DNA from 3 places in the Mesorhizobium sp. M0518 genome. Region 2 is predicted to be linked to each of the others. Evidence: predicted binding sites of a transcription regulator. Region 2 holds the regulator's gene; each other region holds the start of a gene.

Region 1 (10,301 bases), on a different contig from region 2:
GACTGCAATTTTCCGGTGACCTTGACGAAACGGGCACCCATGACGATGGGTCGGTAACGGTCGAAGGTTCTTTGCCAGAAGATGACGTTGGCCACCGCCTTGTCGTCCTCCAGTGTCAGGAAGATCGCATTGCCCTTGCCGGGGCGCTGCCGCACCAGCACGAGGCCGGCGACGGAGACGCGCCTGCCGTCACGCACGGAAGGCAGGTTCGCATTGGGAATGACGCCGGCGCGGTCGAGCCGCTCGCGCAGGAAGGCGACCGGATGCGCCTTCAGCGACAGGCCGAGCGCGCGGTAATCATGGATGACATGCTCGCCGAGCGGCATTTTCGGCAGCTTCGTCTCGGGCTCCAGCTCGCGCAGGCGAAGCGCCGGCTGGTCGAACAGCGGCAGCCTTTCGGCGGCGCTCTTGCCGTCGAGCGCGCGCACCGCCCACAACGCTTCGCGACGATCAAGGCCGAGCGAGCGGAAGGCATCGGCCTGCGCCAGTTTTTCGATCTCGCCGACATCAAGGCCGGAGCGCAGCCAGACATCCCGGACGGATCCGTAGCCTGAGCCGCGCCGTTCGACGAAGGCCGCCATGCGCTCCTTCGACAGGCCCTTGATCTGGCGGAAGCCGAGCCGGACGGCATGCTTCGTCTCGATGACGCCGCGCATTTCGGCATGGCGCGGGAGGATACGGGCCGGATCGAATGGCGCCTTTTCCAGCGTACAATCCCACACCGAAAAATTGACGTCGACGTCGCGAATGTCGACGCCATGGTCGCTTGCGTCGCGCACCAACTGGGCCGGCTGGTAAAACCCCATCGGCTGTGAATTCAGGATCGCGGCGCAGAACACGTCGGGATAGAAGGTCTTGAACCAGCAGGAGGCATAGACGAGCAGGGCGAAGGAAGCGGCATGGCTTTCGGGAAAGCCATATTCGCCAAAGCCCTCGATCTGCTTGAAGCAGCGCTCGGCGAAGTCTCGTTGATAGCCTTTCTTGACCATCCCTTCGACCATCAGCGTTTCATAGTTTTTGATCATGCCACTGCGCTTAAAGGTGGCCATAGCGCGTCTTAGCTTATCCGCCTCACCAGGCGAGAAGCCCCCGGCATCGATCGCGATCTTCATTGCCTGCTCTTGAAACAACGGCACACCGAGAGTTCGCTCCAGAATGGCTTGAAGTTCCTTGCTCGGATACTCGACCTTCTCCTTTCCCTGCCGTCGACGAAGGTAGGGGTGCACCATATCGCCCTGGATAGGACCGGGTCGCACGATCGCCACTTCGATGACCAGATCATAGAATGTGCGGGGCCTGAGACGCGGCAGCATCGACATCTGGGCACGCGATTCAATCTGAAAGACGCCCAATGTGTCGGCACGGCAGATCATGTCGTAAACGCGGCTATCCTTTTGCGGAATTGTCGCAAGGGTCAGCCGCCGGTCATACTTGTCCCTTACTCCGTAGTGGGTTTCCAGCAGATCGAAAGCACGCCTCAGGCAAGACAGCATGCCAAGCGCCAGCACATCGACTTTGAGGATGCCGACATTATCCAGGTCATCCTTATCCCATTCGACCATCTTGCGTTCGTCCATCGCCGTCTTGACGATGGGCACGATCTCATCGAGCCGGTCTTTGGTGATGACGAAGCCGCCGACATGTTGCGACAGATGACGGGGAAAGCCCATGATATCGTTGGAGCGTTCGATCACCAGTTTTGCCAGCGGGTCGGTGCGGTTGATGCCGCCAGCGTGAGCCTCCTTCTCGCCAAGTTCGGAGGTCGACCAACCCCAGATCGTGCTCGCCAAAGCGCTTCTGACATCTTCCGACAGGCCCATTGCCTTAGCCACTTCGCGTAGCGCCGAACGGCCGCGATAGCTGATGACGGCTGCGGCCAAGGCTGTGCGTTTGGCGCTGTATTTATTGTAGATATAGGCGATGACCTCATCACGCCTCTCATGTTCGAAGTCGACATCGATGTCTGGAGGTTCGTCGCGCTCCGTCGAAACAAAGCGCTCGAAAAGAACGTCCAGAAGGCCAGGATCTACCTCCGTAATCTCCAGACAATAGCAGATGACGGAGTTTGCGGCGGAGCCGCGACCCTGACACAGAATGCCGACCTCTTCCGAACGCGCGAACCGAACGATGTCGCGAACGGTGAGAAAATAACGGGCGTATTTCTTCTGACCGACAATTTCGAGTTCGTGCCGGATGAGTCCTTCCACTTTGTCAGGGATGCCCTCGGGGTAACGTTTCCTGGCGCCCTCCCAAGTCAATCTCTCCAGTTCCGTCTGAGGGTCGACGCCTGCCTCAGTCGTCTCCTCTGGATAGTTGTGCTTCAGCTCCTCAAGGGAAAAACCCAGGCTTTCCGCAAACCGCAAGGTCTCGGCCAATGCTTGCGGATGCCTGCGGAACAGGCGCGCCATCTCCATTGGCGGCTTCAGATGACGCTCGGCATTGGCGGTGAGTTGCAGCCCGACCTCGGCGACGGGCGTGTTGAGGCGGATCGCGGTCAGCACGTCCTGCAGCGGGCGCCGTTCGGCGGTGTGATAGAGAACGTCGTTGGTCGCCATCAGCGGAATACCGACGCTCTCGGCAAGAGCCGCGGCCTGCTCGATGCGGAAACGGTCATTGCCGGCGTAGTCGGGCGAAACGCCAAGCCGCAGGTTCCTGCCGAAGCGGCCTTTGAGGCCTCGAAGCAGGGGAAGACTATCTTCCGCGCCCGCCGACAGACCGGGCAGGACTGCGAGTGACATCAGGTCACCCCATTCGAGGAGGTCGCCGCGCTGGAGAAGGGTGGCGCCTTTTTCGTTCTCGTCGCGCAGATTGGCTTGGGTGAGCATGCGGCACAGATGCCCCCAGCCCTTGCGGTCCTGGGGATAGGCGAGGATGTCCGGCGTGCCGTCGCCAAAAACCAGCCGGCAGCCGGGATGATAGGAGAGTTTTTCGACCTTGGCCTGCTGCCAGGCGCGCACCACGCCGGCCACCGTGTTGCGGTCGGCAAGCCCGATCGCCGAGAAGCCCAGGAGCTTGGCCGCGACCACCAGCTCCTCCGGCTTGGAGGCGCCGCGCAGGAAGGAGAAATTCGACTGGATGCCGAACTCGGCAAAGGGAATGACGGTCAGCGCGTTCATGCGAAGACACCATGCATGAACCAGCGCGGCGGCACCTGCGTGTTGCCGTAAAGACCTTGCCGGTAAAGCCAATAGCGGCGACCATCGGCGTCCTCGATACGGAAATAGTCGCGGGTTGACGTGATCGGATCGCTCGCTGCCTCGCGCCACCATTCGGCGGCGATGCGTTCCGGCCCTTCGGCGCGCGTGACCCGGTAGAGCGCGCGCCGCCAGCGGAAGTTCAGCGGTGGTCCTTCCGGCATTTCAGTGGCCGGCACATCGATGGGTTCGGGCGAGCGGAACAGCCGGATCGGCCGTTCCGGCGGAAAAATGGTTTTTGGTGCCTGCAGCCTGTCCGGCTTCTTCGGCGGCGTGGTCCGGCGCGGCGCTTCGGTGAAGGGGATCGTGGCGACGGCACGCTCCGGCAGATGGCTTTCGACCGCGACCGGCCGGAGAACCGCCCCCTCGCCGAGCCGGGCGCGGATGCGGTCGGCGAACAGCGCGATATCGGCACCGTCGTCGGTCGTTTCGCCAGTCAGATCGGCCTGCTGCATGCCGAAGGTGGCTGCCGCCAACACCGAGAGCCGCACCAGATCGAAACCATAGCCGGCATCGATATCCTGTTCGAGCGCGGCCAACCTTTCATGGAACAGTTTCTGGATCAGCATGGGTTCGCGCATCGGCCGCGAGGTGCCGAGGGCGATGCGGCTGACGGCGCCGTCGACGCGAAAGAGCAGCAGCGCCAGTGTCCTGGCACCCTCGCCGCGGCGCTCGAGATCGGTTTTCAAGGTCGCCGCCAGCATGCCCACCAGCCGTTCGATGTCCTCGGTCAGGGTGATGGGTTCGGCGAGGTGGCGTTCGACCGAAAGCGGCGCGACGGGAAGGCGCGGCGAGACTGCCTCGTCGAGGCGGCCAAGCGCCTGATCGAGGCGCAGGAGCAGCAAGGTGCCAAAGCGGCGGGCGAGCGGCGCGCGCGGTGCCGCCATGACGGCGCCCGCCGTGCGCAGGCCGACGCTTTCCAGGCTGGTGCGGGTCGCCGGTTCGATGCGCAGCGCGGCCAGCGGCAGGGGTGCCAGCAGCGCTTCCTCCTCGCCTGACACAACGATGCGGTCGCCGCAAAACCGTGCCGCCGCCCAAGCCGCGCCCGGCGTCGCGGCAAGCCCGGCACGGACATCGAAACCCTGATGGAAGAAGCGCGACAGGATGTCGTCCAGCATGGCACGTTCGCCGCCGAACAGATGGGTGCAGCCGGTGACGTCGAGAAACAGGCCGTCCGCGCCATCCAGCGCCACCAGCGGGGTGTAGCGGTCGCACCAGTCGGCAAGGCCTTCGAGCAGGCGGCGGTCGGCTTCCGGATCGGCCTCGACGATGTCGATCGACGGATGCATGGCGCGCGCATCGGCGATGCCCATGTCGCGCTTCAGGTGCAGCGCCTCAGCCCGCTCGTCGAGGGCCGAGATGCGCTGTGCGTTGCGGTCGCGATGGCTGATCACGAGCGGCGGGTGAGATGGGTGATCCGACGGCCGGGAACGCCAGGACCGCCCCAGACGCTGGCGCAGGACCCTTTCCGCCGCCAGATAGGGAAACCACAGGGACAGGATTCTTTGGCCGGTTTCTTTCCCCACCTGCTCCTTCGTCGCCCGCTCTTTCGTCGCCCGCTCTTTCGTCGAATGCGCATTCATCGGGATTCCACTCCAGTGTGAATTGTCCAGGCAGGGCCGTGCGGCTCTTGCCGATGGTGAGGGTGAAGGCCGGGCGGCCGATCGAGCCGGCCAGCGGCCCGGCGATGGTGTCGCGCGGCACCGCCGGTGCCGACGTGACGATGAGGCGGACGGGTGCCGCCGTCGGTTCGGGCTCGGCCGCCTGCCGCAGCAGGAACACCGGGCGGCCGGCCGCTTGCGCCCTTGCATGCAGCCGGCGTGTCGCGGTCAGGTCAAGCCGCTGCGGATTGCCGCGAATTTCGAGGATGACCGCGGCGAGCGCCGTCATCCGGGCCGCCTCCTCGGCGACCCACAGCGCATCGACAAGTCTCGGTGCCTCGGAAAACAGCAATTGCTCCGGCTCGATGCCGAACGAGGCGTGAAGCCCCCTGGCATAGGGAAAGCCGGCCTCGCGAAAGATCTCCGATGTGCCAATCCACAGCACCGGCAGCCCCGGCGTTTGCTTGAGGATCAGGCTTGTGAGCGACAAAGCGAAGCCGGCGACGGCCCCGGCATCGCGGGTTTGCGTGCCATGGATTTCGCTCAGGGCGGCCTTCGGCAGGCCGCCGCTCAGGGCGGCGTCGAGGCGCTCGACGCCAACAGGCAGGAACGCATCCGGCAACGCCGCGGCAATGCCACGCCGGACGATTGTGAGATCGGTGTTGACGTCGGCATCAAAGGGCGCGGCGGCCGGCGCAGCCAAGCGCTCGGGCAGCGTTCCCTCGATTTTCGCGATCTGGCGGCGCAGGGCAAAAACAGTCTCCCGCGCCACAGCGGTCATCGCCATGACGGTCAGCTTCCACTCACATTGTTCCTGTTATGTTCTCTATAGATTCCAGAGCGCATCCCAAGAGTCAAGCAGACACATAGGGAATTTATTCCTCTCGGCATGGATGGCGCAGGCGCATCGGCCCGTGTCATTTGCCGATTACGGTGCGAAAGCCTATATGCCGGGATCAAAGGACAAAGCATGGCCCGCATCTACAAGACCCGCACCTGGCACGACGAACTCTCGCCCTCGATGGACGAAATGGAGTTCCTGGCGCTGGAGGCGTACGCCCATCTGCCGGAGGATTTTCGCAAGCTGACCGGCGAGATCGTCATCCAGATCGCCGAATTCCCGACCGACGAGATCATGGACGATCTGTCGCTGGAAACGCCGTTCGACCTGCTCGGCCTGTTCGAGGGACGCGGCATCGCCGAGCGCTGGAACCCGCAGACAGGCGAAGGCCCGAACCGGATCACGCTCTATCGCCGCGCCATCCTCGATTACTGGTCCGAGAACGAAGAGACGCTGGGCGACATCGTCACCCACGTGCTGATCCACGAGATCGGCCACCATTTCGGCCTGTCGGACGATGATATGGAGAAGATCGAAGAGGCGGCGGAATAGCTGGTTCTGCGTCGCGTGAAATGTCCATTCCTATCCAGTCGGTCCAGAACCCAGCGGCGGCAAGGGTTTCTGGGATATCGCTTCAGATAGGTTGGTCATTCGGCTGATGAAAAGATGCAGCGCCTTGCGCACGGCGAGCGATGGCGGCTCGGACGGATGCCACTCCGGAAAATGACCATCAACCACCATTCGTGCCAACCCATAGACAAAGGCACGAGCGGCAAGAACCAGATGATCGAAATCCGCGTTCGCAGTCAGTTGACCCTGGTGTTGCGCTTGGGTCAGCAGGTCGATCATCTTCCGGCGAATGGCCTCATTCTGACCGCGAAGACTGTCCGACGCGTCGAAATCAATCAGGGTTCGGGAACTGATGATCTGGAAATGCGTGGCATTGGCGATCGCCCATTCCAGATAGCCTTGTCCGATTGCTTCGAAGGCCGCGATGGGATCCGCGCTGTCGACTGCTGAAAGTGCATTGGCAACGGCCTCTGTCAGCCGGTTCATGGCCTGTTCGGCGACCGCGGTCAGCAGCGCTGTTTTCGACTGAAAATGCCGGAAGGGCGCGCCGGGGGAAACGCCGGCCCGCTTTGCGGCTTCGCGCACGCTTACATTGTCGGGGCCGCCTTCCTCGACAAGTTTAATTGCAGCATCGATCAACGTGTCCCGCAAATGGCCATGGTGGTAGCCGGTGCGGTGAGGCGTCTTGGCGTTTGCCATCTCTTCTCCTTCGTTTTCGTTCCGGAGGCCTGCTTCACGCATCTGTAGCACGATCCGCGATTTATGTAATCACTGTTTACAATGCAGGCAAGAGCATGTAAGCAGTGATTACAGATGGGATCGGAACAGGCCTGCGGTCTTCGCGGCTCCCGTTTTCCCGGATGAGGAAACGAAGATGCTTGCCAGAACCGCCGAACCCCGCCGTCCGCAATCGCTCATTTCGCTGAGGAGTTCAGCCGAAGAAGCTCAGCACAAGGAGAATTCCACGACCATCCAGTCGAGCGCGGCTGTGCCCAGCGCTACGCTTTATCGGCTTGCCTCCGCGGCCGGCGTCGGAAGCGCGCTTATTCTCCTGGTCAACGCGGCCAAACGCAGCTCGCTCATCGCGACCACCGATCTGACGCAACTTCTCGCACCGGTCGCCGAGATATTGGCGCTTGGTCTTGTCGTCGGCCTGTTTCTTGCGTTTGGCCGGCGCGCGGGCCTGTTCGGCACCATCGCGTTTGTCATCAACTTCGTTGCACTGGCAAGTTTGGTCGGTGTGGAAGTGGTGATCAATCTGGTATTTTCGAAACTTCCGCTGACAACCATCATCGATCTGCGCGCTGGCCCTCTCGGGCTGGCTCTGGTCGCCAGTTCGGTTCTTTTTCTGCTTGGGACGCTGGCGTTTGTAATCTCTCTTGTCGTTGCAAGAGGCGTGCCGCGCATTCCGCTCGCCATTTATTTCATTGGCGCAGTGCCTGTCGCTCTCCGTGCGCTCGTGCCGGAGTGGGCTCTCGACCTGGGCCTGGTGACGCTTGCGGCAGCGATAGCCTGGCTGGCTGGCTGGCTGTGGATGCGAGCGCCGACTACCAGTCGCTGAGCTTGGTGTCGGGCCCGTATTCCTGGCCGTCGATATCCTTGACCACGGCCTGGCCGCAACGCATCGTCTTGGCCTTCTTGTCGTAGGCATAGGTCGGCGAGCCGAACAGGTGCCAGCCCTTGTTCAGCGCCGCCGTCACCTTGTGGCAGAAGCTGGCATCGTCCGGAGCAGACAGAAAGCGGTAGAGTTTCATTGTTCAATTCCTGTCGTGAATAGCCATAGCCCGCTTACATCCATCGAGCATTTATGACCCGATGGCGGCTGCCTTCGCCAGCAGTTTTTCGGCCTGCGCCAAGTGCAGCCGCTCGACCATCCTGCCGTTCAGCGCGATCACGCCCTTGCCGGCATTTTCCGGCAGCGCGAAGGCTTCCTTCACCGAGCGCGCCTCGGCCACCGCTTCCATGGACGGCGCAAAGGCTCGGTTCGCGGCTTCGATCTGGGCCGGGTGGATAAGGCTCTTGCCGTCGAACCCCATGGCTGCGGCTTCCGCGCATTCATGGGTGAAAGCGTCGAGGTCACGAAAATCGTTGGAGACGCCGTCGAGCATGTCGATGCCGCCGGCGCGCGCGGCCAGCACCATCTGCATCAGCCATGGCACGAGGTAGCGTCGATCAGGCGTTGCCAGAATGCCGGTCTCCTTGACCAGATCATTCGTTCCGGCAACGAAACAATTTAGCCGCGAGGCCGGATCACGGCCAAGCTCGGCGATGGCGCCGATGTTGAGCAGCGCCTTGGGCGTCTCGATCATCGCCCATAGTTTCACGCTGTCGGGGACAAAATTGTCGTCAAGCACATCGCCGGCCTCGAGCAGGTCGCGCGGCGTGTCGACCTTGGGCAGAAGGATGCCGTCGGGCTCACAGCTTGCGGCAGCCAGCAGGTCGTCGGCGCCCCATTCGCTTGATATCGCATTGATGCGCACGATCATCTCGCAGCGTCTGCCAATATGGCTGGCAACGGGATGGCCGGCGAAAATGCTGGCCAGTTTTTCGCGGGCAGTGATCTTGTCGGCCGGAGCGACGGCGTCTTCCAGGTCGATGATGACTGCGTCGCAGGCAAGCTGCGCGATCTTGGCCAAGGCCTTGTCGTTGGAGGCCGGGATGTAGAGCACGGAGCGGCGCGGGCGATAGGTTTCCATGGGTGATCTATGCCGCCTGCGGGCGGTCGAGGCAAGCGCCCGACTTGTACCTGAGGCGAGCCAATCGCGAAAGCTGGTGCTGCCCCTCACCGTCCTGCCGGACATCCCCGTAAACGGGGCGAGAGTAGCTGGCCGCAACGCCGGCGCCTTTCTTGCGACGCTGGAGATTGGCGAAACCGGAGATAAGAGCATCCCTCGCCCCGTTTACGGGGAGAGGATGCCGGCAGGCAGGCGAGGGGCAGCGCCCACGTTAGAAAGATGGCGAATTCAACCTCAATTGCCTGCACGAAAACTGCACAGGCTTGCGGAAAACCTCCTCGGATCCGCCCTGCCGTCTCCCCGCCGCCCTGCGAGACAGGCACCATGCAAAAGAGAGCAAAACCCCGTCTGCCTCACCGGCTGCGCAGCGAAGGCTGGTGGCTAGCCGATCCGCTGCGAGCGTGTCCTGTCGCAACCCTCATTCCCTTTGTCCGCAGAACCCCGCCGGCAATCCGGCCGGACGCCATCAGGAAGGCCAGGTCATGATATCCTTCTTCACCGCCGCGCCAGGCTATTGCAGCCGCTTCGGTGTCGCCATCCTGCTGGCAGCACTTGCGGATTCTCTCTTTTATGGCCAACCCGCCGGCATCACGGTTTTCCTGTTTGCCACCCTGATTGCCGCAGCGGTGGTCGCCGTGCATCCCGCGGCCTTCAGCGACGGCAGGGTCTGGCTCAAGCCCGCCGCCCTGCTTGTCGCGCTGCTGCCGCTCGCCGAGAACATCAGTGCCTTGTCGGTCTCGATCGCGCTAGCGGCCCTGGTCGTCTTCGCGCTTTCGCTGAGCGGACGGCTGCGACCTGGTATCGCGCGTATTGCCGGCCAGATCGCGCTGTTCGGGCTGGCGGCGCCGCTCCGCTTCGCCAATGATTTCATCCGCTGGCGCAAGACGGCGCGCCGGTTCGGCCGACGGCGCATCCGGCTGGCGGCGATCGCTGTCTGGGTGATGCCGCTGACGCTGGGTGCGGTCTTCCTGGCGCTGTTCGGCGCCGCCAACCCGGTGATCGACTACTGGCTGTCGCTGATCGACCTCGTGAGGCTGCTCGATCTTATCCAGCTTGCGCGGATTGCCTTCTGGCTCTTCGTGCTAGCTGCTGTCTGGGCTTTTCTGCGGCCGCGCCTGCCGCGCCTGGTTCGTCGCATCCCGCACGCGGCGCCGGCCGTCAGCGCTCAAGCCGACAAAACCGTCACCACCATCGAAGACATCCTGTTCGGCAAGGCGGCCATCCTGCGCGCCCTGATCGTCTTCAACGTCCTGTTTGCGCTGCAGACGGCGCTCGACGCCACCTATCTGTGGGGCGGGGCGGCCCTTCCCGACGGGCTGAGCTACGCGGCCTACGCGCATCGTGGCGCCTATCCCTTGAT
Region 2 (10,301 bases):
ATGTTGGCAAGCAGCGCATTCTGGCGCAGGAATTCGGCGCGCTCGCCGCCACCGGCCCAACAGGTGATGCGGGCGCCATTTATCGGGCGCAGCAGCGCCGGGCTTTCAGCCAGCGCCTCCTCTTCGTCGATTGCCAGTTCCTTGTTCATGCCGGTGCGCATGATCGGACGCAGGTCATGCAAGCCTGAAATCGAAACGACGTGGCGTATGCGCCGCGCCACATCGGCAGCCAACGGCGTGGTTGTCGTCACCATCCGGGTGGCGAGATGGCCGCCGGCCGAATGTCCGGTCAGCATCAGCGGTCCGTCGACCATTGCCGCTGCCTCGCCGATTGCCGCCCCAATCTCCCTGACGATGCCGGCGATGCGTATGTCCGGGCACAGCGTGTAGGACGGCATCGCAACGGCAAAACCGTTGCTGACCGCGCCATTGGCAAGGTGAGACCACAAACTCTTGTCGGTCTCCAGCCAGTAACCGCCATGGATAATCGCCACCAGCCCTTTGGGCGCGGCACTAGGAATGAAAAGATCGAGCCGATTGCGCGGCCCTTCGCCATAGGCGATGTCGAGCCGTGCCCGGCCCTGCGCCGACAGCGCATCACGGAATGCTTGCGCCGGCTTCGCCCATGCGGCCGGCCAGCGATCACTGCCGGCGATATTCGCACCGTTGGCATAGGCATCATCCCAATCGACGATGTGACGTTCGAACATCTGCGCCCTTCCCCAAGACGGCATCGCTACTTGCTAGCAATGGCCACCGCCATGCCATGCGTCAATGCCCTGAGCAAAAACATTTTAGGCTTGAAACAAATTTCGACTGGTGCGATCCTGCCCCAACGAACAGCCGACAATGGGAGGTCTGCTGTGCTGCCCGAACCTGCAGATGTTCACCCTTTCTGGGCGCATCTCAGCAGGTGCGATGGGTAGTACGAAGCTTCCTCAGAGCAGGACCTTAGGATCCACTACATCCGGCCAAGGCGCATCGCGCACTGGTCAGGCAGCAGACGGGATAGCGGCGACATGCTTGGGCCTTCAGCGCATATCGACACGTTCACGCGCGATCACCTGCCGCCGCCGGAGCAATGGCCTGAAATCCTGCTCGACGGCTTCGACTATCCCGAACGCCTCAACGCCGGTGTCGAACTGACCGACAGGCTGGTCGAAAAAGGTCTCGGCGACCACACCGCCCTGATCGGCAATGGCCGCCGCCGCACCTACAAGGAACTGTCCGACTGGACGAACAGGCTGGCCCACGCGCTGGTCGAGAATTATGGCGTCGAGCCCGGCAACCGGGTGCTGATCCGCTCCGCCAACAACCCCGCCATGGTCGCCTGCTGGCTGGCTGCCACCAAGGTTGGCGCCGTGGTCGTCAACACCATGCCGATGCTGCGCGCCGGCGAACTCGCCAAGATCGTCGACAAGGCCGAGATTACCGTTGCGCTGTGCGACACCAGACTGATGGACGAGATGACTGCCTGCGCCAAGGACAGCGCGTTCCTCAAGCAGGTCATCGGTTTCGACGGCACCGCCAACCATGATGCCGAACTCGATCGTGCCGCTCTCGACAAGCCGGTGACGTTCACCGCAGTCGACACGGGCCGCGACGATGTCGCCCTGCTCGGCTTCACCTCGGGCACGACAGGCGTTCCGAAGGCGACGATGCATTTCCACCGCGACCTCCTGATCATTGCCGACGCCTATGCACGCGAAATCCTGGAGGTGACGGCGGACGACATCTTCGTCGGCTCGCCGCCGCTGGCCTTCACCTTCGGCCTTGGCGGGCTCGCTATCTTTCCCCTGCGCTTCGGTGCGGCGGCGACGCTGCTGGAGCAGGCGACGCCACCCAACATGATCCACATCATCGAGACCTACAAAGCGACGATCTCCTTCACCGCGCCGACTGCCTACCGCGCCATGCTGAAGGCCATGGATGAAGGTGCCGACCTGTCGTCGCTGCGCGTCGCCGTTTCGGCCGGCGAAACCTTGCCCGCCCCGGTTTTCGAAGAGTGGACGCAAAAGACCGGCAAGCCGATCCTCGACGGCATCGGCGCCACCGAAATGCTGCACATCTTCATCTCCAACCGCTTCGATGACATGAGGCCTGCGTCGACCGGCAAGCCGGTGGGCGGCTATGAGGCGCGCATCGTCGATGACGAGATGCGCGAGGTGCCGCGCGGCACGACCGGCAGGCTGGCGGTGCGCGGCCCGACCGGCTGCCGCTACATGGCCGATGACAGGCAGAAGGAATATGTGCGCGACGGCTGGAACCTCACCGGCGACACCTTCACGCAGGACGAGGACGGCTTCTTCCATTTCGCCGCACGCTCCGACGACATGATCGTCAGCGCCGGCTACAACATCGCCGGTCCCGAGGTCGAGGCGGCGCTGCTGGCGCATCCGGACGTCGCCGAATGCGCGGTGATCGGTGCAGAGGACGCCGAACGCGGCCAGATCGTCGAGGCGCATGTCGTGCTGGTGCAGGGCGTCGCGCCCGACGCCCTCACCACCAAGCGCCTGCAGGACCATGTCAAGGCAACGATCGCGCCCTATAAATATCCGCGATCGGTAAAATTCATCGCCGCTCTGCCCAAGACCCAGACCGGAAAGATCCAGCGCTTCCGGCTGCGCACGGAGAAAATCAATTGAGCCAACCGTACGATCCGGCGTCCGAAGGCGCCCAGATGTCGTTCAAGGAGCGCATGTCCTACAGCGACTACCTGCACCTGGAGAAAGTGCTGGAGGCCCAGACGCCGCTGTCATCGGCGCATGACGAGATGCTGTTCATCATCCAGCATCAGACCTCCGAGCTCTGGATGAAGCTTGCTCTGCACGAGATTGGCGCCGCGATCCGTTCCATCCGCGCCGACCGGCTCGAGCCGAGCTTCAAGATGCTGTCGCGCGTTGCGCGCATCTTCGAGCAGCTGAACAATGCCTGGGACGTGCTGCGGACGATGACGCCCAGCGAATACACCGAGTTCCGCGACGCGCTCGGCCAGTCCTCGGGTTTCCAGTCCTGGCAGTATCGCGCCATCGAGTTCATGGCCGGCAACCGAAACCTGGCAATGCTCGGGCCGCACAAGCATCGGCCCGACCTGAGCGGGAAGCTGGAAGCGATCCTGGCCGAGCCGTCGCTCTATGACGAGGCACTGCTGCTTTTGGCGCGCAACGGATTCGACATCGGTGCCGATGCCAGGCGCACGGACTGGCGTGAGACGCGAACCGAGAATGAAGAGGTGCTGGTCGCCTGGCAGACCATCTACCGCGATCCGCAGCGCTACTGGATGTTCTACGAACTGGCCGAGAAGCTGGTCGACTTCGAGGACTACTTCCGCCGCTGGCGCTTCAACCACGTCACCACGGTGGAGCGCATCATCGGCCTGAAACGCGGCACCGGCGGCACGTCGGGTGCTTCGTATCTGAAGAAAATGCTCGAGGTCGTGCTGTTCCCGGAGCTGTGGACGGTCCGCACCCGGCTCTGACGTCGAAATGAAAACAGGCACACCGAGGGGACGCGCTGTGGCGGAAAACCCTTCGCGAACAACCGGGGACTGACCGACCATGAGTGGAATTCCTGATCTCGCCGCAGTCGAAGCGATGGATGCCACGGATCCGCTGCGGGCCATGCGCGACCGTTTCATTCTGCCGGAGGGGATGATCTATCTCGACGGCAATTCACTGGGGGCAGCGTCTCATGCCGTTTTCAGCGAGCTGCAGCAGGCGGCGACCCAAGAATGGGCCCAGGATCTCATCCGAGCTTGGAACACGGCCGGATGGTTCGAGATGCCAATCGAACTCGGCGACCAGCTCGGACGCCTGATAGGAGCCGCGGCCGGCCAGACCGTTGTCTGCGACACGACATCGACCAACATCTACAAGGTGCTGCACGCGGCGATGGAGATGCGGCCCGGCCGGTCGGCCATCGTCGCCGAAGGTGACAGTTTTCCCACCGACCTGTACATCGCCGAAGGCGTGGCCTCGACCCGGGATGGCGTCCTGCTGCGCCTCGCGGGTGTCGACGCGCCGACCATCGAAGAGCTGATCGACGAAAACGTCGCGGTGGTGCTGGTCAATCACGTCAATTACAAATCGGGTGAACTGCGCGACATGGCGGCGCTGACGCGCAAAGCTCATGCGGCCGGAGCGCTGATCGTCTGGGATCTTTGCCACACCGCCGGCGCCCTGCCCGTCGAGCTCGATCACGCAAATGCCGATTTCGCCATCGGCTGCACCTACAAGTACCTCAACGGCGGTCCGGGCGCACCGGCCTTCATCTATGCCGCGCAGCGCCACCACGGCGATATCAGCCAGCCGCTCAGCGGCTGGTGGGGCCATGCGCGGCCCTTTGCCTTCGAACGGGGTTATGTTGCCGGCACCGGCATCCGCCGCTTTTTGTGCGGCACTCAGCCGATCCTGTCGATGCGGGCGCTCAAAGGCGCGCTTGCCATCTGGAATGACGTCGACATGGCGGCATTGCGAAAGAAGAGTGTCGCGTTGACAGAACTGTTCATCCAGCTCGTCGAAGCCAGGTGCGGCGCCTACGGTCTCACGCTGGAGACCACCCGCGACGCGACCAGGCGCGGCAGCCAGGTGTCGTTCCTTCACGATCACGGCTATCAAATCATGCGGGCGCTGATCGAGCGCGGCGTCATCGGTGATTTTCGTGCGCCATCGACCATCCGTTTCGGCTTCACGCCGCTCTATGTCGGCTACAAGGATGTGTGGCTGGCGGTTGAGGTGCTGGAGGGTATTCTGCGCACGGGCGCATGGAAGGACCGCCGTTTCGCGGTCAAGGAAGCCGTTACCTGACGCAACGATCCCCGCGATCCACCGCCGCCGCCCTCACTGCCTGGCAGATGACGGAGGGCTGAATTTCCAGCCACAAATGCCAACAGACGTTGGCGTTTTGGCTCCGTTTCGTTCACGGCAAACGAACGTCCCGAAGATTGATATCGTCCTTTGTGGAGGTCGATAGACTGATAATGCCAAGCCTTGGGTCGAGGATGAGCCACAGGTCATTAACCATAATAATTTCAATGGGAACAGGCGCATCGCCGTGCCTAGCGCCTGTTGATCGCGACCCGCTGGCAAGCGCCAAATAATTTCAGCAGCCTTAACAAATTCATTAAACTTTAAACGGTTGCAGAACACAACTGGAACAGATAGGGTTTGTTCTGGGTTTGTTTTTCGATTCTGGTTTCAGGTAACCTGGGGGCCGCCATGCTGACGCGCAAGCAACATGAACTGCTGATGTTCATCCATGAACGCCTGAAGGAGAGCGGCATTCCGCCATCCTTCGACGAGATGAAGGAGGCGCTTGACCTTGCCTCCAAATCCGGGATTCATCGGCTGATCACCGCACTTGAGGAGCGCGGCTTTATTCGCCGGTTGCCCAACCGGGCACGCGCGCTGGAAGTGCTGCGATTGCCGGACTCGATCGCGCCCGGTCTCAACGCGGCAAAGAAGTTTTCGCCAAGCGTCATCCAGGGCAGTCTCGGTCAGGGTGGCGCCCTTGGCCGGCAGATCAAGCCGGCGCCTTCGCGGATGCCCTCGCCCGGCAATGATGACGATGCGGTCTCCGCCGTGTCGATCCCGGTCATGGGCCGTATCGCCGCCGGTGTGCCGATCGATGCCATCCAGCATCAGACGCATTCGATCTCGGTGCCGCCGGACATGATCATGGGCGGCGCCCACTATGCGCTGGAGGTCAAGGGAGACTCGATGATCGAGGCCGGTATCTTCGACGGCGACACCGTCATCATCCGCAATGCCGACACGGCGAGCCCCGGCGAGATCATCGTGGCGCTGGTCGATGAAGAGGAAGCGACGCTGAAGCGGTTCCGCCGCAAGGGCGCTTCGATTGCTCTCGAAGCCGCCAATCCGGCCTATGAAACCCGTATTTTCGGCCCGGACAGGGTCAAGGTGCAAGGCAAGCTCGTCGGCCTGATCCGCCGCTACTGAGGCGGCTGTGGGTTGGCCGCTGGCTTCTCCGGTTTCTTGAAGGGTGCCAGCCCCCTTGCCTCACGAGAGTATTTGCGTTGCGTGTGCCAGGGCCGATATGGGCTGTCCACCGCGAAGCTGATCGTCGCCGGCGTGGTCGCCGATTGGCGATCGAAGAAGACCGCGGCACTGCCTTTGCGAGCCAGTTGCCGCTTGGTGATGACGAGAACCAGCGGATTGTGACAGGCGTCATACGCGGTGGCGTCATTGATGACGATCAGCTCGGCGAAGCCGCAGGCTTTCCAGGCGTCCTTGCGGTCCTCGACATAGGCAATGATCGCACCGGACATGTGCCTGGCCACGCAAACGCCTGAGGAGCAATAGAACGGCGATCCCAGCGGCAGATCAACGGCATCCGCGACATCGAATTGCCCATCGCTGTTGTCGAACACCTCTGGCACGACGATGGTTTCTGATGTCAGGGCGCGTTTCCAGTTGTCGACGGTGTATTCGTTCGGCCGTTCCCGGCTGACGGCAAGCTCGCCGCCACCGATCGGCAACGCCACCAGCCGGGCGTCTTCCGAGATTAGCACATCCGGCGTGCGCGTATCCGAGACGGTCAGCAAGCCTGCCAGCGCGAATGGCAGAGCAGCGAGCCGCAGCCAAGTTGTCGCCATTGTCGCGATGACCAGGGCAATTGCCACCAACAGGACCGACTGCTGCGAAATCAGCCCGACCCCATCGACAGGCGAACGCTCGGAGATCCAGCCTGATATGGCGATCATCATCGTCAGGCCCTTACCCATCAGGTAGAGAGCCGGCCAATCCAATCCGAAAGGCATCAACAGCGCGCTGGCGACGGCCAGGAACATGACGACGGTGACGATCGGCATTACCGCGAGATTGGCAAACAGGCTGAGCGGCGAGACACGCTGAAAATGCCAGATGGCAAACAGCGTCGTCGCGCTTCCCGCGATGATCGAGGTCATGGCAAGGCCGGTTGCCGCCAGCAGGAATTTTCGCGTCAGGAAACCGGGCACGGATCGCTTTGGCGGCGGCGGTCTTGCTTTTCCCGCGCGGTGATCCGCCCAGCCGGCATAGGCGCCGACCAGAGCCGCGGTCGCGGCGAACGACATCTGAAAACTCGGGCCGACCACCTCATGCGGCGACACCACGATGACGGCGATCGCCGAGATCGCCAGATTGCGCATGGTGAGTGCTGCTCGATCGAACAGCACGGCAATCAGCATCACCGCCAGCATGATGAAGCTGCGCTCGGCGGCAACGACGACTCCCGAGATGATGAGATAGGCCGCGATCGAGAACAGTGCGGCGGCGGCGGCATACTTCTTGACCGGGCGACGCGCGGAAAAGTCGGGAAACAAGGCGAAGGCGCCGCGCAGCAAACCCATGATGGTGCCTGCGACCAGAGCCATGTGCAGTCCCGAAATGGAGATGATGTGGTAGATGCCGGTACGTCGCATCGCCTCATTGATGTCATCGGGAATGCCGGCGCGCACGCCGACGATCAGCGCCGCGGCGATCTCGCCTTCGGCGCCGCCGACGCTCGCCCTGATATGGTCGGCGATGCCTTCACGGGCATTTTCCACGCTAGAGGAAATTCGGGCCGGCAGCGGCATGTCGCCGTCATCGTTGACGACAAGCTTTGGATTGCCGAGAAAGAACCCGCTGCCACCGATGCCGGCAAAGTAGCTGTCGAAGGAGAAGTCATAGCTGTCCGGCCGCACCGGCCCGGTCGGCGGCAAGAGCTTGGCATATCCGGTGATGAGGGAGCCGGCGGTCACGTCAGCCGGGATCTTGCGTGCCGAAAGCCGCACCCGTTCCGGCGCATAGCGCAGTTTCGGTCTTGCGGTCGATGTCACGTCGATGGTCAGCCGGATACGGCCGGTTTCCATCCGGTCGAGCGAGACGACGCGGCCGGTGACTTGCGTCGAAATTTCCGAGCCCAACATTTGTGTGCCCGCACGCCACGTCTCGACCTTGGCAGCAAGCAGTCCTAGGGCGCACAAAAGTGCCGCCATGAAACACAGATGGGTCTTTGGCCATGAGCGCGAGACCAGCGCACAGATCCCCGTCAGAATGACAACCGCGACAGGTCTCGCAAAGTCGGGTTCAGCCGTCAGCGAAAAATAGCCGATCGCTCCGATCGCCAGGCAGACCGGCACCAGCAGGAAGGCCACGCCCCGGTCGAGTTCCAGGCTCGCCGCCGTGTTCACGCTGTGGCGCAGGCGAGGCAGTGATGTCAGGCTGATTTGCCGGCGCACGCGAACGATCCTGCCGGTTTCGGCAACAGGAACAGAGGCGGCGACATCCGCTTGTAACGGCGCTTGGCCGGGATCCGGCAGGAGGGGCGACGGCAATGGCAGAGGCGCAAAGAGGGACCGTTCGCTGACGCCGATGGCAGCGTCCTCGCCCTGATCCGAGCCCCAGCCTCGTCCAGCCATCGGGTCTGCCCCTTGCGCCCTCGACACCCTATGCTACATGAACGCCGGGCGCGCGAAAGTCCGCGCAACCGCACCCGCTTCAGATGGTTTCCGAGAGTTCCATGTCCGACAAGGTCGTCACCCGTTTTGCCCCCTCGCCCACCGGCTATCTGCACATAGGCGGCGCGCGCACGGCGCTGTTCAACTGGCTGTATGCAAAGCACACTGGCGGCACGATGCTGCTGCGCATCGAAGACACCGACCGTGAACGCTCCAATGAAGCCGCGACGGCTGCCATCCTCGACGGGCTTTCCTGGCTTGGCCTGAGCTGGGACGGCGAGCCGGTGTCACAGTTCGAGCGTGCGCCGCGCCACCGCGAGGTGGCGGAGGAGCTCGTGCGCATGGGCATGGCCTATTATTGCTATGCCACGCCAGCCGAACTGGAGGCCATGCGCGAGGCTGCCAGAGCCAAGGGGCTGCCGCCCCGCTATGACGGCCGCTGGCGCGACCGCGACCCCTCTGAGGCGCCCGCAGGCGTCAAGGGCGCCATCCGCATCAAGGCGCCGACCGAAGGCGAGACCATCGTCCATGACCGTGTCCAGGGCGAGGTGCGCTTTCCCAACAAGGATCTCGATGACTTCATCATCCTGCGTTCTGACGGCAATCCCACTTACATGCATGCCGTCGTCGTCGATGATCATGATATGGGCGTCACCCATATCATTCGCGGCGACGATCATCTGACCAATGCCGCTCGCCAGACCGTGATCTACAACGCCATGGGCTGGGACGTGCCGTCCATGTCGCATATCCCCCTGATCCACGGCGCCGATGGCGCCAAGCTGTCGAAGCGGCACGGCGCGCTTGGCGTCGAGGCCTATCGCGCCATGGGCTACCTGCCGGAGGCGCTGCTCAACTACCTGGCGCGCCTTGGCTGGAGCCATGGCGACGACGAGATCATGTCGATCAAGGATATGATCTCGTGGTTCGACATCGGCGATGTCAACAAGGGCGCGGCGCGCTTCGACTTCGCCAAGCTGGAGGCGATCAACGGCGCGCATATGCGCCGCATGAGCGATGCCGAACTGTTCGACATCTTCATCGCCACCCTGCCCTATCTCGAAGGTGGCCCGGCGATCGCCGCGCGCCTGAACGACAGCACCAAGGCGCAGTTGCTGGCAGCGCTTCCGGGCCTGAAGGAGCGCGCCAAGACACTGGTCGAGCTCGTCGATGGCGCGGCCTTCCTGTTCGCCACGCGCCCCCTGCCGATCGACGACAAGGCGGCCCTTCTGCTTACCGACGATGCCCGCAAGATCCTGCGCAGTGCTCACGAAGCTTTGAACGGGCTTGCGGGTGACTGGACAGCCGCCTCGGCGGAGGCGGCGATCCGCGAGGTGGCAGCGGCCGGCAGTCACAAGCTCGGCGCGGTGGCCCAGCCTTTGCGCGCTGCGTTGACCGGCAAAAGCACCTCGCCGGGCGTGTTCGATGTGCTCGCCGTGCTCGGCCGCGAGGAAAGCCTGGCGCGCATCTCAGATCAAATCGATTAGGAGCAAACTGGCCCAAGAAGATTGGCATTGAAAGGCGGGTTTCGCAGTGCAACATTAGGCCTTGGCCCAATCTGGCACGCACCTCCTGAGATGCGGTGGCGAATACGCGCATTGCGGTGATTTTCGACGTGTCGCTCTGCAGAATTTTGCCTTTGCCGGCATGAGGAAACAAGAAGGAGTTTGCAATGACCGAAGCTGCGAAAAAAATGGATTTGGGCGGCAAGACCCAGGAGGCCACGGCAACGCTTGCATTCGCCGGCAAGACCCATGAATTCAAGGTGCGAAGTGGTTCGGTCGGGCCTGATGTCATCGATATCGCCTCGCTCTACTCAACCACCGGCGCCTTCACTTACGATCCCGGCTTCACCTCGACG
Region 3 (10,301 bases), on a different contig from region 2:
GACGACCCGGCGGCTTACGTCAAACAGATCCTGCCGCTCGGCTTCGAGAGCATCCAACCCTTCTTCTGGCAGACGCTTGGCGGCAAGGACCTGCCGCTTCTCGCCGGCCAGATCCGCGAGGCGATCGGCGATGCCGACGTCACCGTGTCCTCGCTCGGCGTGTTCGGCAATCCGCTGGAAGACGGCGAGGTCGACCGCGGCGTGCTCAAGGCCTGGGAGACGGTGATCGACAACGCGCATCTGTTCGGCACCTCGATGGTCAGCGGCTTCACCGGCCGTCTGCGCGGCAAGCCTCTGCCGGACAGCCTGCCGCGCTTCAAGGAGGTCTGGGGACCGCTGGCCAAGCGCGCCGCCGACAAGGGCGTCCGCATCGCCTTCGAGAACTGCGCCATGGACGGCAACTGGGCCGCCGGCGACTGGAATATCGCCCACAATCCGGACGCCTGGGAGATGATGTTCAACGAAGTGCCGGACGACAATCTGGGCCTCGAATGGGAGCCCTGCCACCAGCTCGTCTATCTGATCGATCCGATGCCGCAGATCCGCAAATGGGCGCCGCGCATCTTCCATGTGCACGGCAAGGACGCGACGGTGCGTTGGGACGTGATCCGCGAGCATGGCGTGTTCGGCCGACTGCCCTTCGTGCAGATGCGCACGCCCGGTTTCGGCGACAGCGACTGGACCCGGGTGATCAGCGAATTGCGACTGGCCGACTACAAGGGGGCCATCGATATCGAAGGCTGGCACGACCCGGTCTATCGCGGCGACCTCGAGATCACCGGCCAGGTGCGGGCGCTGGAATATCTTAAGCAATGCCGGGGAGGGGCCAGCTACCTGCCGAACCCGATGTGAGGATCGGCCGGCGGGAGGAGCCGGCCGGGATGTCTGTAGCGCGCATTGCCGAAGCGAATGTCGAAACCCCTCGCTTGCGAGGACAAAAAGGGAGGATAAGTGCATGAGCATGACGATGAGAAGGACCGTTCTGCGCTCGACCGTCGTGGCCGCCGCCACGGTGCTTGCCGCTGCGATCTCCACCTTGCCCGCGCAGGCGCTCGACGCCAAATGGTGCAAGGATGTCCACATCCGCTTCTTCGTCGGCGGCGCCGAGGGCGACGCTTTCGGCACCATCGTCTATAATGGCGCCAAGCAGGCAGAGACCGATCTCGGGCCGAAGGTCGACTACATCTTCTCCCAGTGGGACATCGAAAAGATGGTGCAGCAACTGCGCGAGGCCATTGCGGTCAAGCCCAACGGCATCGCCATGATGGGCCACCCCGGCGACGCGTCGATCATGCCGCTCGCCAAACAGGCGCACAAGGACGGCATCAAGATGATGTACCAGAACGTGCCGGTGCCAACGGTGACGGCGGCGTTCGGCGGCGGCTATGTCGGCGCCCAGCAGGAGCAACAGGGCCGCGCGCTCGGCGCCGAGGCATTCAAGCTCGGCAAGCTGAAGGCCGGCGACAAGGCGATCATGATCGGCCCGTTCGAGAATGAGGCCCGCGGCGCGCGTGAGCGCGGCACGGTGGCGGCGCTCAAGGAGGCCGGCGTCGAGGTCATCCAGCTGTCCTCGCCGCCGAGCGGCGAATGGGCGTCCGATCCCAATCTGGCCATTCCGGTGATCACCGCGGCGCTGCTCAACAATCCCGACGTCAAGGCGGTCGGCTATCCCGGCGGGCAGATGCTCGGCAATGTCTCGACCTACATGCAGGCGGCGGGACGCAAGGCGGGCGAGATCTTCAATTTCGGCTTTGACACCAGTCCGCAGATCGTCGAGGGCTTCAAGGGCGGCTGGGTGCAATTGACCGCCGACCAGCAACCGTTCCTGCAGGGCTATCTGCCGATCCTCAGCCTCTGCCAGCAGGTGGTGCTGGGGCTGGCGCCGATGAATGTCGACACCGGCGCCGGCTTCGTCACGCCCGAAAATTACGAGATCGTCGCCGAGCTCGCCAAGCAGGCGCTGCGCTGACCTCCCAAGCCGCCGGCCGGGATCTCAGGCCCCGGCCGGTGGGACCGCTGGCGACGAAGCCGGCAAGCGACAATCAAAGCGAGGATCCGATGGCAGAACGCCTCATCGAACTGCGCGACATCAGCAAATCCTATGGCCAGGTCTATGCACTGGGCGGGGTCAATCTCAGCGTCGACCGCGGCGAGGTCGTCGGCCTGCTCGGCGACAATGGCGCCGGCAAGTCGACGCTGATCAAGATCCTCTCCGGCGTGGTCAAGCCGACCAGTGGCGAAATCCTCGTGCGCGGCAAGCCGGTGACCGGGTGGAGCGCCGCGCGTTCGCGCGAGGCCGGCATCGAGACGGTGTTCCAGGACCGGGCGCTGGCCGTGCAGCAGACCATCGTTCGCAACATCTTCATGGGCCGCGAGCTGACCGGATTCCTGGGCTTTCTCAGGGTCAACAAGGAGATCGAGGAGGCAAGCCGGCTGATGCGCGAGATCGGCTTCACCTCGAAAGTGTTCACGCCGCAGTCGATCGTCGGCCAGCTTTCGGGTGGCGAGCGCCAGGGCGTGGCGATCGCCCGCGCCATCTACAAGCAGGCGGAGTTGATCGTCCTCGACGAGCCGACGACGGCGTTGTCGCTGACCGAAACCGCCAAGGTGTTCCATTTCGTGCGCCAGGTGCGGGCGAGCGGCCGCTCGATCCTGTTCATCGGCCACAACATCCATCATGTCTTCGACATCGCCGACCGCTTCGTCGTGCTCGACCGCGGCAAGGTCGCACTGACGACCGACCGCAGCGAGGTCAAGTCGGCCGAAGATCTCATCAACTTCATGGAAGAGGTCGCGCATCCCGGCGGATTGGCCGGGCTGCACGATGCCGGCGACGCGGAGCAGAGAGCACGATGAGCAAGACCATGGAGCCCGACCTGCACGAGCCGTCCGCCGGCATTCCCCGCCCCAGTGCCCAGAAAGAGTGGAAACACCCATCCGATCACTGGATGCGCGGCTTCATCCTCGACAACCGTGCCGCGCTCGGCACGCTCGCCGTGTTCATCGTCATGATGGCGGTGTTCATGATCGCCAACCCGACCGTCTTCACCACCTGGTATCTCTACCGCTCGGTGCTGACGACGCTGCCGGTGGCGCTGTTCGTGGTGGTGCCGCTGGTGTTCGTCGTCACCTGCGGCGAGATCGACCTGTCGTTTCCGGCAACGATGGGCTTCGCCTCATGGGTCTTCGCGCTGGTCGTGCAGGCCGGCTACGATCCGTTTCTCGGCATCGCCGCGGCGCTCGTCACCGGCATGCTGCTCGGCTTCCTGGTAGGCTCGCTGGTGGTCTATGGCGGGCTGTCTTCACTGATCGCCACGCTCGGCATGAATTTCCTGCTGCGCGGCCTGATCCAGATCATCAACGAAGGCAAGTCGATGGCGCTGACCAGCCTCAGCGACAGCTGGGCCTACACGATCTTCTCAAGCCAGCTGCTGGGCATTCCGGTGCAGATCTTCTGGGCCATCGGTTTCGTCGTGCTGTCGGCGATGCTCTATAACCGCCATCGCTTCGGCGCGCAGGTGAGGGTGGTCGGCGACAACCCCGACAGCGCCCAGCAGATGGGCATCGACGTCAAGCGCGTGCGGGTGAAAGTGTTCGTCTTCGTCGGCATTGGTGCTGCGATCGCCGGCACCTTCTCGGTGATGATCAATTTCACCTGGTGGCCGACCGCCGGCGACGGCTATCTCCTGCCGGTGCTGGCCTCGGTGTTCGTCGGCGGCACGCCGACCTGGGGCGGCATCGGCACCGTGGTCGGCGGCGCCATCGGCGCCGTCACCGTGTCGTTCATCCAGACCGGTGTCGTGGCGGCAGGCCTGAGCGGCTTTTACGTCCAGTTCTTCAACGGCCTGATCATCATCCTGTCACTGCTGGGGCATAAGTGGAACCAGGCGCGGTATCGGTGAGGGGCTGTTTCGTTGGCGGACCGCATGCCTTGCGCGGACGCCCATCATTTCGTCATCCACGGGCGAAGCAAGGAGCGTAGCGACGCGGCGCAGACCCGAGGATCCATGCCGCGACTTAAAAGTACCGCTCCGGTTGTGGAATTCTGCTCCGCTGCATTTCTGGGCGAAGGTCGCGGCATGGATCCTCGGGTCTCCGCGACGTCGCTTCGCTCCTGCTCCGCCCGTGGATGACGAAGGTGGGGGCTTCCGCCAGAGAATGGTCGCTTGTAGGGCAAGCAACCGCTCACACCGCCGCGACGAACCCGTCCAGCACGCGCTTCTGGCCGGCCTTGTCGAAGTCGATGGTCAGCTTGTTGCCTTCGATGGCCGAGATGTTGCCGTTGCCGAATTTCTGGTGGAAGACGCGGTCGCCGACGTTGAAGGCGGATGGCGTGTCGGAGACGGATTTGGCGACCAGTTCGCCGTCGATGGTGCGGCCTTTGACCGAGGTGCGGCCGGCGCCGTAGCCGGAGTCGGTTTCGCCATAGCCGATGCGCTCGACCTGGTGGCCGGAGCGCGAGCCCCAGTTGCGGTCGGTCGCCTCGGTGCGGTTGGCCTGGGCGCGCTGCCAGCCCGGCGTCGCATAGGTGTTGGAGAAGGCGCCGGATTTTTCGGTGTCGGCGCCGACATTGTCGAAGCGCGAGGCGCCATAGGGGTTCTGCCGTCCTGCCCCCTGGCCGCCACGGCCGGAGGCAAAAGAACCGCCGCCGTAGGAATTGCCGTAGCCGCCGTAGCTGTTGCCGCTTTCGGCGACCTCGACATGGGCTTCCGGCAGTTCGTCGAGAAAGCGCGACGGGATGGTCGACTGCCACAGGCCGTGGATGCGGCGGTTGGAGACGAACCACAGATGCAGGTTCTTCTTGGCGCGGGTCAGGCCGACATAGGCGAGCCGGCGCTCTTCCTCCAGTCCGGAGCGGCCGCCTTCGTCCAGCGCGCGCTGATGCGGGAACAGGCCTTCTTCCCAGCCGGGCAGGAAGACGGTCTCGAATTCGAGGCCCTTGGCCGAATGCAGCGTCATGATCGAGACGGCGTCGAGCCCGGCGTTCTGCTCAGCGTCCATGACCAATGCGACATGCTCGAGGAAGGAGCGCAGCGATTCATACTCCTCCATCGAGCGGATCAGCTCTTTCAGGTTCTCCAGCCGGCCGGGCGCTTCGACCGAGCGGTCGTTCTTCCACATGTCGGTGTAGCCGCTCTCTTCGAGAATGGTCTCGGCGAGTTCGGTGTGCGGCGTGGTTTCCAGCGCCTTCTGCCAGCGTTCGAAATTGGCCGCGACTTCGCGCAAGGCGGCGCGGGGCTTCGGCTTCAACTCGTCGCTTTCGGCCAGCTTGGCGGCGGCTTCCAGCATTGGGATGCGCAGCGCGCGGGCCGTGTCGTGGATCTGGCGGATGGTGGCTTCACCAAGGCCGCGCTTGGGCACATTGACGATGCGCTCGAAGGCGAGGTCGTCGGCGCCTTGCGCCACCACGCGGAAGAAGGCCAGCGCATCGCGGATCTCCATGCGTTCATAGAAGCGCGGACCGCCGATGACGCGGTAGTTGAGGCCGAGCGTGACGAAGCGGTCCTCAAACTCGCGCATCTGGAAGGAGGCGCGGACCAGGATCGCCATGTCGTTGAGATTGTGCTTTTGCCGCTGGTAGGTCTCGATCGTCTCGCCGACGGCGCGGGCTTCCTCCTCGGAATCCCAGGCGGCGTGGACATGCACCTTGCCGTCCTCGGGATCGTTGCGGTCGGTGAACAGCGTCTTGCCGAAGCGGCCCTCATTGTGGGCTATGAGGTGGGAGGCGGCCCCCAGTATGTGCGCGGTCGAGCGGTAGTTGCGCTCCAGCCGGATGATGGTGGCGCCGGGAAAATCCTTGTCGAAGCGCAGGATGTTGTCGACCTCGGCGCCGCGCCAGCCATAGATGGATTGGTCGTCGTCGCCGACGCAGCAGATGTTGACTTTGTTGTCGCTCACGGCCGCGCGCTCGCTTCGTTCGCTGGCCTCCGCGGGGGCGGCCTGGCCGGCCGACGCCCGGTCGGGCTTGCGGCCTTCGGCCGATCGCAGGTCCGTCGATGTCGACGCGCGCCCGGAATCGGGCCTCTGCGCCAAAAGCCGCAGCCACATGTACTGCGCGGTGTTGGTGTCCTGGTACTCGTCGACGAGGATGTATTTGAAGCGCTTGTGGTATTCCTTCAGCACGTCCGGATTGGCGCGGAAGATGCGGATCGGGTGGCAGAGCAGGTCGCCGAAATCGCAGGCGTTCAGCGTCTTCAGCCTCTCCTGATAGGCCTTGTAGAGCTCGCGGCCCTTGCCGTTGGCGAAGGCGCGGGCGTCGCCCTCGGCGATGTCGGCCGGGCCTTGCCCCTTGTTCTTCCAGCCGTCGATCATCTGGGCGAACTGCTTGGCCGGCCAGCGCTTGTCGTCCAGACCTTCGGCCTGGATCAGCTGCTTGATCAGCCGCACGACGTCGTCGGTGTCGAGGATGGTGAAGTCGGAGCGCAAACCGGCGAGTTCGGCATGGCGGCGAAGCAGCTTGACGCCAATCGAGTGGAAGGTGCCGAGCCATGGCATACCCTCGACATCGCCTTCGCCGATCAGCACGCCGATGCGGATCTTCATCTCGCGCGCGGCTTTGTTGGTGAAGGTTACCGCGAGGATCTGCGACGGGAACGCCTTGCCGGTGGCGAGGATGTGGGCGATGCGCGTGGTGAGCACGCGGGTCTTGCCGGTACCGGCACCGGCCAGCACCAGAACCGGCCCCTCCGTTGTTTCAACAGCTAGCCGCTGCTCCGGGTTGAGGCCCTTCAGATAGTCGGGTGCGTTGTTGTGTCCGCTGCGGGCAGCCATGGCGCGCGCGGCGATGCCCGACGGGGCCGTGGGCCGCGCATTGGGTTCGTCGAAAAAGGGCATGTCTTCGGAAAAGCCGGACATTGCCCCGAATGTAGTGATTCGGTGGGGAAAGACCAGAACTGTCTACGTTTTGTTCCGCTAAAGTGCCCGATTGCTGCCCCGCGCTCCCACTGCGGTCGATGTTATCCCAATTGCGATGGACCATTGCGGCTTGCGCTTGAGGCCCGTGCTTGACAGGCGGGACCGTCAGGAGAAAGTTGTGCTTCGGGCAGCGACGCAATGCCGGGTTGCCATGGCCGCGCCGCGAAGCGCAACAGTCGAAGGAGTATCATCTTGGCTGTCACCATCACCTCCCTCATTCTTTTCCTCATCGGCCTGGCACTCGGCGGCGGCGGCATCCGCCTGGCGATGCTGGGCGGCAGCTGGTACTATGTCATTGCCGGCCTTGCCTTCCTGATCGCCGCCTGGCTGCTCTACCGGCGCAGGTCCACCGCACTGTGGCTCTACGCGGTGATCGTGCTCGGCACGCTGGCCTGGGCGGTCTGGGAAACCGGCTTCGACTGGTGGGAACTCGGACCGCGCGGCGGCATCATCGTGCTTCTCGCTTTGTGGCTGCTGACGCCATGGGCGAGGCGGGGTCTTGCCGGCCCTGACGGGCGCGCACCGCTGATCCTTGCCGTGCTGGCATCACTGGCTGTCGCCGGTTATTCGATGACCTCAGATCCGAAGGACATTGCCGGCGAACTCGGCACCGACAAGGTGGTCGCCAACGCCAATCTCGGCAATGATGTGCCGGCCGGCGAGTGGCACTATTACGGCCGCACGCAGTTCGGCCAGCGCTATTCGCCGCTCGACCAGATCACACCGGACAATGTCGCCAAGCTGCAGCCTGCCTGGACCTACCAGACCGGCGATGTGAAGGGTCCCGACGATGTCGGCGAGACCACCTATCAGGTGACGCCGCTGAAGATCGGCGACACGCTCTACATCTGCACGCCGCATAATTTCGCCATCGCCATCGATGCCGCGAGCGGCAAGGAGAAATGGCGCTTCGATCCCAAGGTCAAGCTCGACAAGGACCGCCAGCACCAGACCTGCCGCGGCGTGGCCTATTACGCCGATGCCGCCGGCGCCGCCGGGCAGCCCTGTGCGACCCGCGTCTACCTGCCGACCTCGGATGCGCGGCTGATCGCGCTCGACGCCGCCAACGGGCAGGTCTGCCCGGCTTTTGCCGAGGGCGGCACGCTGAACCTTCTGACCAACATGCCCTATCCGAAGTCGGGCTATTACTACTCGACCTCGGCCCCGCTGATATCAGGCGGCAAGATCATCGTCGGCGGCGCGGTCAACGACAATTATTCGACGCAGGAGCCGTCCGGCGTCATCCGCGCCTACGACGCTGCCACCGGCGCGCTGGTGTGGAACTGGGATTCCGGCAATCCGGACCAGACGACGCCGCTGCCGGCCGGCCAGACCTATACCGCCAACTCGCCCAACATGTGGTCGACGCCGAGCGCCGACGAGAAGCTCGGCCTGCTCTACGTGCCGCTCGGCAACCAGACGCCGGACCAGCTCGGCGCCGGGCGCAGCGCGGTCGACGACTATCTGCGCGCCTACGACCTGACATCGGGCAAGCAGCTGTGGCAGGCGCGGCTGCCGGCCGGCGGGCAATCGACGCCGATGACCTATACGGTCGCCGACGGCCGCCAGTTCGTGGTCATCGTCGCCGGCGGCCACGGTTCAGTCGGCACCAAGCCTGGGGACTATGTGATGGCCTACGCGCTGCCGAAGTAGGGGCGACAGGGTAACGCGATCTTTCAGAGGTCGCGCCGCCCCTCATCTGTGCCGGTGTCTTTTCCCGTATAGTGACGGGGAAAAGTGCCCGACTGGGCGATGAGGGGCGGGAAATCTTCCGATCGGCCCGTTCTCGATCAGCCGATCCCCAGATGACCCTTCAGGCTGGGCACCGAGCCGAGCACCGTGTTGGTCAGGTCGGGGCCGGCGGCGGCTTCGGCCTGCTGGATCAGCGTCGCGCCGGCCTTCTGGATCTGCGCCATGTCGAGCCCGGATGCCTTGAGCGCGGCGACGCCGTTGATCAGCGCGCCGGCCTTCTCGCCGAGAACGCCGCCAAGCGCCCCCTGCAACGACGACAGAAAACCGCCACCGCCGGCCGGAGCGGCAGCCATGACGTCATATTGATGGGCGAGGTCGTCGGCGCCGGGGATCTTGGCGAAGAACGCCGAGACGCTTGTGCCTTCCGCCTCGTGTTCGAGCACCGAGAAAATGGTGCCGACGACTTTCTCCGTCGTCGTCTGGTCGAGGCCGGCCTTCTGCGAAACGGTGTTGACGATGTCCTGGACGTTCATAGCGTCACCTCAACCCTGGGTTTTCGCGTTGCGGTTCCGCTCAGTGCGGACCCTGATCAACGATGGTCTGCCTGCACTCGCAACCATCGAGCGCAGGGCCAAAGCGGCACTCGCCGCAAGGACGAGCGCGCTGGCGAGGATCGGGGAAGGCATGGTCATGGTCATCGCTTCCTTCTGGGTTTGACGTGTAGGCACGCGGTCAAGATACCGTCGATAGCCACCTTCCCTCACGATTGTGGCAGCGCCAGCAGGATTTATCGCCAATGACCAAAAAGTGATGACACGGCCGTGCATGGCACCGGCTTTACTGCCGGGACGCGGCCAGCGGCCTACGCCCTGAGGCAATCGGCGGCCGCGATGAGTGCTCGACTGGACCATGCCGGCTTGGTCCCTATGTAGCTGGCAATTAAAGCCCGAAGCAGAGGACCCGATCCATGACGAAACCCGACGCCAAGCCCGCCATCACCCAGGCGATGATCGACGCCTATGACGAATATACGCATCTGACGCTCGATCGCCGCCGGTTCATGGAGCAGTTGACCCGGCTTGCCGGATCGGGTGCGGCGGCCGCCGCGATCGCCCCGCTTCTGGCGGCAAATTCGGCGCAAGCGGCTGTTGTCGCCGACAACGATCCGCGGGTGAAGGGCGAGGACATCAGCTATCCCGGCGGCAGCGGCGAAATGAAGGGCTATCTGGTCAAGCCGGTGGACAAGGCGGGCAAGCTCGGCACGGTGATCGTCGTGCATGAGAACAGGGGGCTCAACCCGCATATCCGCGATGTGACGCGACGCGTGGCGCTGGAGGGGTTCGTGGCGCTGGCGCCGGATTTTCTGTCGCCGCTCGGCGGAACGCCAACCGATGAAGACAAGGCGCGCGACATGTTCGCCAAGCTCGATCCGGCGCAGACCATCGCCGACGGTGTTGCGACCGTCGCTTTCCTCAAGAGCGACAAGGACGGCAACGGCAAGGTCGGCGCCATCGGCTTCTGCTGGGGTGGCGGCACGGTCAACATGCTGGCCATCAACGCCCCCGATCTCAGTGCCGGCGTTGCCTATTACGGCATGCAGCCGAAGGCCGCCGATATGTCCAAGATCAAGGCGGCCTTGCTGCTGCACTATGGCGGACTGGACGAGCGCATCAATGCCGGCATCGACGCCTTCA

The links. The regulator LexA, encoded in region 2, represses DNA repair genes until DNA is damaged. The targets are predictions, from matches to a motif close to TGTTCNNNNTGTGTTCNG.
Region 1: NKI66_RS28795 (ImuA family protein) is a predicted target of LexA. The motif match lies at 5,605-5,622, and genes of this name have one in related genera.
Region 3: NKI66_RS25460 (ATP-dependent helicase) is a predicted target of LexA. The motif match lies at 6,895-6,912, and genes of this name have one in related genera.

The regions. Positions count from the first base shown of each region.
Region 1 is NZ_JAMYQY010000028.1:7,710-18,010, reverse strand. It holds gene NKI66_RS28805 (error-prone DNA polymerase) at 1-3,116, opposite strand, end outside; gene NKI66_RS28800 (DUF6504 family protein) at 3,113-4,588, opposite strand; gene NKI66_RS28795 (ImuA family protein) at 4,530-5,582, opposite strand; gene NKI66_RS28790 (metallopeptidase family protein) at 5,766-6,188, shown strand; gene NKI66_RS28785 (TetR/AcrR family transcriptional regulator) at 6,219-6,905, opposite strand; gene NKI66_RS28780 (hypothetical protein) at 6,892-7,767, shown strand; gene NKI66_RS28775 (DUF1737 domain-containing protein) at 7,754-7,960, opposite strand; gene NKI66_RS28770 (HpcH/HpaI aldolase/citrate lyase family protein) at 8,012-8,902, opposite strand; gene NKI66_RS28765 (DUF4153 domain-containing protein) at 9,424-10,301, shown strand, end outside.
Region 2 is NZ_JAMYQY010000019.1:92,162-102,462, reverse strand. It holds gene NKI66_RS24770 (hormone-sensitive lipase) at 1-710, opposite strand, end outside; gene NKI66_RS24765 (AMP-binding protein) at 1,020-2,645, shown strand; gene kynA (tryptophan 2,3-dioxygenase) at 2,642-3,478, shown strand; gene kynU (kynureninase) at 3,558-4,805, shown strand; gene lexA (transcriptional repressor LexA) at 5,217-5,957, shown strand; gene NKI66_RS24745 (ComEC/Rec2 family competence protein) at 5,951-8,401, opposite strand; gene gltX (glutamate--tRNA ligase) at 8,503-9,927, shown strand; gene gltA (citrate synthase) at 10,113-10,301, shown strand, end outside.
Region 3 is NZ_JAMYQY010000020.1:107,629-117,929, forward strand. It holds gene NKI66_RS25440 (sugar phosphate isomerase/epimerase family protein) at 1-852, shown strand, start outside; gene NKI66_RS25445 (substrate-binding domain-containing protein) at 956-1,969, shown strand; gene NKI66_RS25450 (ATP-binding cassette domain-containing protein) at 2,059-2,856, shown strand; gene NKI66_RS25455 (ABC transporter permease) at 2,853-3,902, shown strand; gene NKI66_RS25460 (ATP-dependent helicase) at 4,186-6,855, opposite strand; gene NKI66_RS25465 (outer membrane protein assembly factor BamB family protein) at 7,108-8,568, shown strand; gene NKI66_RS25470 (hypothetical protein) at 8,706-9,140, opposite strand; gene NKI66_RS25475 (dienelactone hydrolase family protein) at 9,575-10,301, shown strand, end outside.